2 linked regions of the Geotalea uraniireducens genome follow. The protein of the gene in region 1 interacts with the protein of each later gene in a pairwise test. Links are inferred from orthologs where the notes say so. Each region holds a gene or a part of one and is shown on either strand. Other genes may lie near its edges.

Region 1 (4,091 bases):
GGCCTCCAGCGGAACATTGATGATTTGGCCGCCGAGATTGGCCTCGGCCTCTGCCAGTTCCTCGGCGGTCAGCGGGCGCAGCGGGCCGTTGTTGTCCCGGCGGCCGACGGTGGCACCGATGATGGTCATGCCGGCGTTGCGCGCCTCGTCGACGACACCGTTGGCGTAGCCGCGGCCGAACAGCTCACCAAAGAGGACGAAGACGTCGTTCTGCGAATAGCCGGCGGCAGCGGGGAGCTGCCGGAGGGGAGTGTATGGGGTCATTGGTTTATACCTCGATGAATGATTATGCAGGGGCGCCCCCCCGTGGCCGCCCTGTCCGGGTAGGCTCTGATTGGGCAGGCACAGGGACCTGCCCCTACGCATGCGATCTTGAGAATGGGAAGCCTGGGCGAATACAAGATTCGCCCCTACTCCTTTTCTTCGACGTCGACGATCACACCGCGGCCGAAGCAGACACCCCGTTTGGCGCCCTTGATGAAATCGAGCAGCTCGCGGACGTCATCGGTAATATGCAGGGTCCGCTCCGCTTCGGCCAGGGCATTCTGCATGTTCAGCCCGGCCAGGAAGAGCAGCTTGAAGGCATTTTTGAGCGCCCTGATCCGCGACTGGTCGAAACCGTTCCGCCGCAGCCCCACCAGGTTGAGCGCCTTGACAGTATGGGTATCGTCCATGATGCAGAACGGCGGCACGTCGCGCGAAGTGCGGGACAGCCCGCGCATCATCGCGAACCGGCCGATCCGGACGAACTGGTGGACAACACAGTTGCCGGAGATGATCGCCCGGTCCTCCACGACCACATGGCCAGCCAGAAGCGCCCCGCCGGCGAGGATGATATTGTTTCCCACCTCGCAGTTGTGCGCCACGTGGGACTGGACCATCAGGAAGTTGTTGTCGCCGATCACCGTTTTCGTCCCCGGCCGGTTCCCCCGGTGAACGGTCGCATACTCGCGGATGATGTTGCCGTTGCCGACGATCGTGTAGCTCTCCTCCCCCTTGTAGCCGAAATCCTGGGGATCGTGACCGACGATGGCACCGAAATGGATGGTGTTGTTCTCGCCGATGGTGGTCCAGGGGCCGACAACGGCATTGGCCATGATTGTGGTGCCGCTGCCGACGCGGGAGTGGTCGCCGATGGTCACGTTGGGGCCGATCTCGGCGTCGGGAGCGATGGTGGCGGTGGAGCTGATGCGTGCTGTCGGATCGATCATATGAACCTCGTTCGGGAGGGAGCCCGGAGCCCGGGGAGTCGGACTCGTCTCAGTATTCGTGCTGCTTATCCAGGTTTTCGAAACGGGTGAATTCGCCGTTGAAGAGCAGGTTCACCGTGCCGATCGGGCCGTTACGCTGTTTGCCGATGATGATCTCGGCGTCCTTCTCGTGCCCCTTGGTGCAGGAGCCGTCCCGCTTCTTGCAGTCGTCGCAGTAGACGGCATCGCGGTAGACGAACATGATCACGTCCGCATCCTGCTCGATGGCCCCCGACTCCCGCAGGTCGCTCATCATCGGGCGTTTGTCGGTCCGGCTCTCCAGGGAGCGGTTGAGCTGGGAAAGGGCCACCACCGGCACATCGAGTTCCTTGGCCAGGGCCTTGAGCGAGCGGGAGATCTCCGAGATCTCCTGCTGGCGTGACTCGACCCGGGCGCCGCCGCGCATCAGCTGCAGGTAGTCGACAACGATCAGCCCCAGCCCGTGCTCCGCCTTCAGCCGCCGCGACTTGGCCCGCATCTCCATGATCGGGATCGCCGGGGTATCGTCGATGAAGAGTTTTGCCTTGGAGAGCTTGTCGGCACCGCTGGTCAGCTTGTGCCAGTCGGTATCGATCAGGTGCCCGGTCCGGAGCCGGCTCGCATCGACCCGCGACTCGGAGCAGAGCAGCCGCATCACCAGCTGTTCCTTGCTCATCTCCAGGGAGAAGATGGCGGCGGGCGCCGGCGAATCGGCATGGGCCGCGGCATACTGGGCGATGTTGAGGGCGAAGGCGGTCTTCCCCATCGACGGGCGGCCGGCGATGATGATCAGGTCGCCGCGCTGGAAGCCGGCCGTCATCTTGTCCAGGTCGTAATAGCCGGTCGGGACGCCGGTAACGTGCTCCTTCTTCTCGTAGAGGGTTTCGATGTGGCGGAAGGTATCCTTGAGGATCGCCCCGACCGGGGTAAAGGCGGGGCGGAGCTTGTTGTCGGAAATCTCGAAGATGCTCTTCTGGGCGCTGTCGAGCAGTTCGTCGACGGTGGTCTCGGCGTCGTACCCCATGGTGACGATTTCGGTGGCGGCGGTGATCAGCCGCCGGGAAACCGACTTTTCCTTGACGATCTTGCAGTAGTAGGCGATGTTGGCCGCCGTCGGCACGTAATCGACCAGGGTGGCGAGATAGGCGGCGCCGCCGATTTCCTCCAGCTCGCCGTGCCGCTTCAGCAGATCGGTGAGGGTGATCAGGTCGCACGGCTCGCTGCGGCTGGAAAGCTCCACCATCGCCCGGAACAGCTTACGGTGGGATTCGCGGTAGAAGTCTTCGGCCTCGATGATCTCCAGGGTGCGGTTGATCGCCTCGTTGTCGAGGAGAATGCCGCCGAGGATCGACATCTCGGCTTCCAGGCTCTGGGGGGGAATTTTTCGCAGATCGACGACGGACATGGGTTTCCTGAAAGATAAATCTGGCACTGACCGGCAGGAGGAAGTTACTATACCTTGCTTGCCAGGCGTGGTCAATCGTTTTGACCTGTCAAGCCAATCATCTGAAACTGCGAAACTTTTCCGGAGAATCCCATGCCCGAGCTCCCCGAAGTCGAGACCACCCGGCGCGGTATCGCCCCCCACCTGACCGGTCGGACCATCGTCGCCGTCGTCGCCCGAGTCGCCAAACTCCGCCAGCCGTTCCCTGCCGGGCTTAACGAACGCCTCGTCGGGCGGACGATCACCACCGTCGAGCGTCGTGCCAAGTACCTGCTGCTCCGCTGCGACTGCGGCACGCTACTCATCCATCTCGGGATGTCCGGCTCGCTACGGATCGTCCCCACGACACAGCCAGCGACAAAACACGATCACTTCGACCTGCTGCTCGACAACGGAACCAGTCTCCGCTTCCGCGATCCGCGCCGTTTCGGCCTGGTGCTCTGGACGGAAGACGATCCGTTCACCCTGCCGCCGTTGGCCGGCATCGGTCCGGAACCGCTCACCGACGTCTTCGACGGCCACTATCTGCAGCGATGCGGCGCGAAACGGCGACTGGCGGTTAAACTGCTGGTGATGGACAACCGGGTGGTGGTCGGGGTGGGAAACATCTACGCCAACGAAGCTCTCTTCCGGGCAGGCATCCGGCCGGACCGACCGAGCGCCTCGCTCGATGCCGACGACTACCGGAAGCTCGCGGCTACGGTCAAGAGCGTTTTACTGGAGGCGATCGCCGCAGGCGGGACCACGCTGCAGGATTTCACCGACAGCGACGGCGCGCCGGGCTACTTCGCCCTCCGCCTCGCCGTTTACGGCCGGGACGGCAAACCCTGCCCCACCTGCGGCACCCCGATCAGCCTGAGCCGGCTGGGAGGGCGGAGTACTTTCTTCTGCGCCCGCTGCCAGGAATGACCGGAGCGAAAAAAAGACCGGCCATTGCCGGTCTTTTTTCAGCCGTTTCCGGGATCGGCCCCCCGCCTGCTCCCTTTACTTGCAGTCGCCGCGCCAGAGACATTCATCCTGGCCGCAGGAAGCGGCCTTGCCGGTCTCGTAACAGGCCTCGTTCCCTTCCTCCTGCTGAATGGCCCGGATCAGCTCCCCTTTTTTCTTCGTCCCGGCCTTGACTCCGCGCTGCTTGGCAATTTCCTTCACTTCCGGCATGTTCATCGCTGTCTCCCCCCGGTCAATGGTTCGCGTTGCCTGGCGGCATTTTCGCATTCCCGTGTGGCAACCGTACGATATTCTTATTACATTTACCAGAAGAGTTAGCCCTGCGCAAGGTGAAGGGGGCGAAGTTCGCGGTTCGTCTCGCTGCCGGCGGTTTCCGGCCCGTAGATTGTCAGCCGATCCTTGCCGTGATGCTTGCTGAAATACATCGCCTCGTCTGCCCGGGACATGACTGTCGCCACATCGTCACCGTC
Region 2 (3,479 bases), 350 kb from region 1 along the record:
CCTGGTCTTCACCGGCGCGATGACGCACCAGATCGACGAATTGCGGCAGGGAGCCGAAGAGTTGGGACGGGGGAATCTCGCCCGGCGGCTGCGGATCGTTACCGGGGACGAAATCGGCATGCTGGCGGCCTCGTTCAACCGGATGGCCGAAAATCTGGAGCAGACGACCGTCAGCCGAGACTGCGTCCAGGAGCTGAACACCTCCCTGGAGCAGACGGTCCGGGAGCGGACGCGGGAACTGACCGACGCCAACCGGCTCCTCCAGAACGAGGTGGCCGAGCGACGCCAGGCGGAAGGCGAGATCCGCCGGCTCAACGCGGACCTGGAACGGCGGGTCGCCGAGCGGACCGCACAGCTGGAAAGTTCCAACCGGGAACTGGAATCGTTCTGCTATTCGGTTTCCCACGACCTGCTGGCGCCGCTTCGCCACATCAGCGGCTACAGCCGGGCATTGATGGAGGAATACGGACCGGCCCTGGACCGGCAGGGAATGCACTACCTCGACCGGCTCGACCACGCCGGCACCGAACTGGGAGTGCTGATCGACGACCTGCTCCAACTCTCCCGGGTCAACCAGGCCGACATCCATCACGAATCGGTCGACCTCAGCATCCTGGCGACCACCCTCGCCGACCAGTTCCGGGAACTGGCCCCCGAGCGGGCCGTAACGTTCACCATCGCGCCGGCGGTCCGGGTCGTGGGCGACCCCAGCCTGCTCCGGCTGGTCCTGCAGAACCTGCTGCAAAACGCCTGGAAATATACGGCGAGGGCCCCGGAAGCGCGCATCGAATTCAATACGGCCGAACGTGGCGGCCACCCGGTCTATTTCGTCCGCGACAACGGCATCGGCTTCGACATGGCTCACGCCGACAAACTTTTCGGCGCCTTCCAACGGCTGGTCAGGGCGGACGAGTTCGAAGGGACCGGGATCGGCCTGGCGACCGTCCAGCGGATCATCCACCGCCATGGCGGCCGCGTCTGGGCCGAGGGGGAGCCGGGCAAAGGGGCCACCTTCTTCTTCACCCTCTGAGCCAGCCCGCCGGCTACTCCAGCATCGCCCGCATCCGGGCGAAGAAATCCCCCGCCAGTTTTTCCTGCTCCTCTGCCGAGACCGTCTTTTTCGCCGTGCCGTCATGCAGCTGCAGCAGCCGTTCAGGGATCTCGGCAAGGAAGCGCGACGGCTCCCGCTCCTGGAGCTTGCCGTATTTTTTCCGATGGACGCAGCGGCTGATGGTCAGGTGCTGCCGGGCGCGGGTGATGCCGACGTAGCAGAGCCGCCGCTCCTCGTCGAGGGAGACCCCTTCGTCGAGCGATTTCCGGTGCGGCAGCAGCTCCTCCTCCAGGCCGACCAGGAAGACGTAGGGAAACTCCAGCCCCTTGCTGGCATGGAGCGACATCAGGGTCACCGCGTCCCGGCCGTGCTCCTTCTTGTCCTTGCCGGAGAAACGGTCCTCGTCCATCAGCGAAACCTTCTCCAGGAAGCCGGAGAGGGTGGCGCCGGGAATCCGCTCCTCGAAACTCGCCATCGAGTTGATGATCTGCTCGACGTTCTCCACCTTGCGCCGGGCGATGGCCGGCTCCTCGATAGTCCGGTAGAGTTCGTCCTCGATGCCGAGCCGGTCGAACAGCGCCTTGACCCGGCCGGCCAGCTCGCCGCGCTGGCGGAACTCCGCCGCCGCCCCGCTGATCAGCCGGTGGAAAGCCAGGACCTTCTCCCGGGTCGGCTCGGTAATGCCATCGATCTCCGCCACCCGGCCGAACGCCTCCAAGAGCGGGCAATCGTTGGCCAGCGACCACTGGTTGAGCTTGACCATCGTCCCGTCGCCGATCCCCCGCCGCGGGAAGTTGACCACCCGCAGGAGCGCCTGTTCGTCGAGCGGGTTGTCGATCACCTTCAGGTAGCAGAGGGCGTCCTTGACCTCTTTCCGCTCGTAGAACTGCATCCCGCCGATCAGCACGTAGGGGATGCTTTCGAAGCGGAGCTGTTCCTCGAAGGCCCGGCTCTGGGAGTTGGTCCGGTAGAGGATGGCGAAGTCGCCGTAGGAGAGGTTGTGCCGGTAGCGCTCCATCTCCAGCCGCTCGACCACCGCCGTTGCCTCCTCCTCGTCGTCCAGCGCCACCACGAGGTCGATCGGCCGGCCGTCGCCGGCATCGGTCCAGAGGCGCTTCTCCTTCCGCGTCCGGTTGTTCCTGATCACCTGGTTGGCCGCCTCGAGGATCATCCCGGTGGAGCGGTAGTTCTGCTCCAGCTTCACCACCCGGCAGCCGGGATACTCCTTCTCGAAATCGAGGATATTGCCGACGTCGGCGCCGCGCCAGCCGTAGATCGACTGGTCGTCGTCCCCCACCACGCAGAGGTTGCGGTACTTGCGGGCCAGGAGCGAGATAAACAGGTATTGGGACGAGTTGGTGTCCTGATACTCGTCGACCATGATGTAGCGGAACCGCTCCTGCCAGTGGTCGAGCACCTCAGGCTGTTCCTGGAGCAGTGCCACGGTCAGCATGATGATGTCGTCGAAGTCGATGGCGTTGCAGGCCTTGAGAGCCGACTGGTAGCGGGGATAGAGGCCGCAGGCGAGCAGCTCGTCCTCGTCCTGGTAGCGGGGGACCACCTGCTCGGGGCGGAGCAGCCGGTTCTTCCAGCCGGAGATCTTCCAGAGCATCGACTCGGCATCATGCTTCTTGCCGTCGATGTTCGCCTCGCGCAGCGCCTGGCGGATCAGCCCCAGCTGGTCGGAGGTGGTGTAGATGCTGAAATTCTTCTTGAAGCCGAGCCGCTCGATGTCGCGGCGGAGGATCTTCACCCCGAGGGAGTGAAAGGTGGAGATGACCATCCCCTTGCAGCGCTGCCGCCCCACCAGCTCCCGTACCCGCTCCTTCATCTCCCCCGCCGCCTTGTTGGTGAAGGTAACCGCCAGGATGTTCTCCGCCGGCACCCCCTTGTCGAGGAGATGGCCGATCCGGCAGGTGATTACCCGGGTCTTGCCGGAGCCGGCCCCGGCCAGGACGAGCAGCGGCCCTTCGGTATGGCTGACCGCCTCGCGCTGGGGCGGATTGAGGGTGGACAGGTCGAACATGGACTACCTCGAATCGTCGAAAAAAAAAACAGCCGGGCGGTCGTGCCCGGCTTCCTTCAGTGATAGCAGATCGGCAACGCCGAAATCAATAGCTTAGTCGCGCGGCGGCCATCGGCAGCCGGTTACAAAGGCGAAACCCGACGACTCGACAACTCCCTCCCCTTGCTGGGGGGGTGTTCCTGTCAGAGCAACGCACTGCTTAGTAAAAGCGCAAGGCCCGCCGCCGCAGCCGCGTTGCAGCGGGGACTAGCGGATTACCAGCCGGTCGACGGTCAGCGCGCCGGCCGCCAGCGTCAGCGTCCCCTGGACGGTCGTGTAACCGCTCTGGGCACTGAACAGCGAATCGTAGCCGCCCCGCAGGGTGCAGCGGACCGCCCGGTTGAGAAGCAGCTCTTCGGTGAA

What was found.
Region 2: the proteins of dnaB (region 1) and QMN23_RS06085 interact in binary tests that used the Escherichia coli proteins (3 or more experiments, as listed by UniProt). The link is inferred for Geotalea uraniireducens from one-to-one orthologs.

What each region holds. Positions count from the first base shown.
Region 1 is NZ_AP027151.1:955,191-959,281, reverse strand. Bases 448-3,416 are described here. They hold dnaB (replicative DNA helicase), read right to left. Parts: upstream 2,635-3,416; coding sequence 1,261-2,634; downstream 448-1,260. Other genes in these bases: mutM (bifunctional DNA-formamidopyrimidine glycosylase/DNA-(apurinic or apyrimidinic site) lyase), read left to right, coding at 2,767-3,416; lpxA (acyl-ACP--UDP-N-acetylglucosamine O-acyltransferase), read right to left, coding at 448-1,211. Outside these bases: QMN23_RS04615 (enoyl ACP reductase FabMG family protein), read right to left, coding at 1-264; more of lpxA, read right to left, coding at 411-447; more of mutM, read left to right, coding at 3,417-3,582; QMN23_RS04595 (SAP domain-containing protein), read right to left, coding at 3,658-3,837; QMN23_RS04590 (GGDEF domain-containing protein), read right to left, coding at 3,936-4,091. UniProt on the Escherichia coli protein: The main replicative DNA helicase, it participates in initiation and elongation during chromosome replication. Travels ahead of the DNA replisome, separating dsDNA into templates for DNA synthesis.
Region 2 is NZ_AP027151.1:1,310,864-1,314,342, reverse strand. Bases 561-3,479 are described here. They hold QMN23_RS06085 (ATP-dependent helicase), read right to left. Parts: upstream 3,078-3,479; coding sequence 1,044-3,077; downstream 561-1,043. Other genes in these bases: QMN23_RS06080 (S8 family serine peptidase), read right to left, coding at 3,324-3,479; QMN23_RS06090 (sensor histidine kinase), read left to right, coding at 561-1,030. Also shown: more of QMN23_RS06090, read left to right, coding at 1-560. UniProt on the Escherichia coli protein: Rep helicase is a single-stranded (ss)DNA-dependent ATPase involved in DNA replication; it can initiate unwinding at a nick in the DNA. It binds to ssDNA and acts in a progressive fashion along the DNA in the 3' to 5' direction.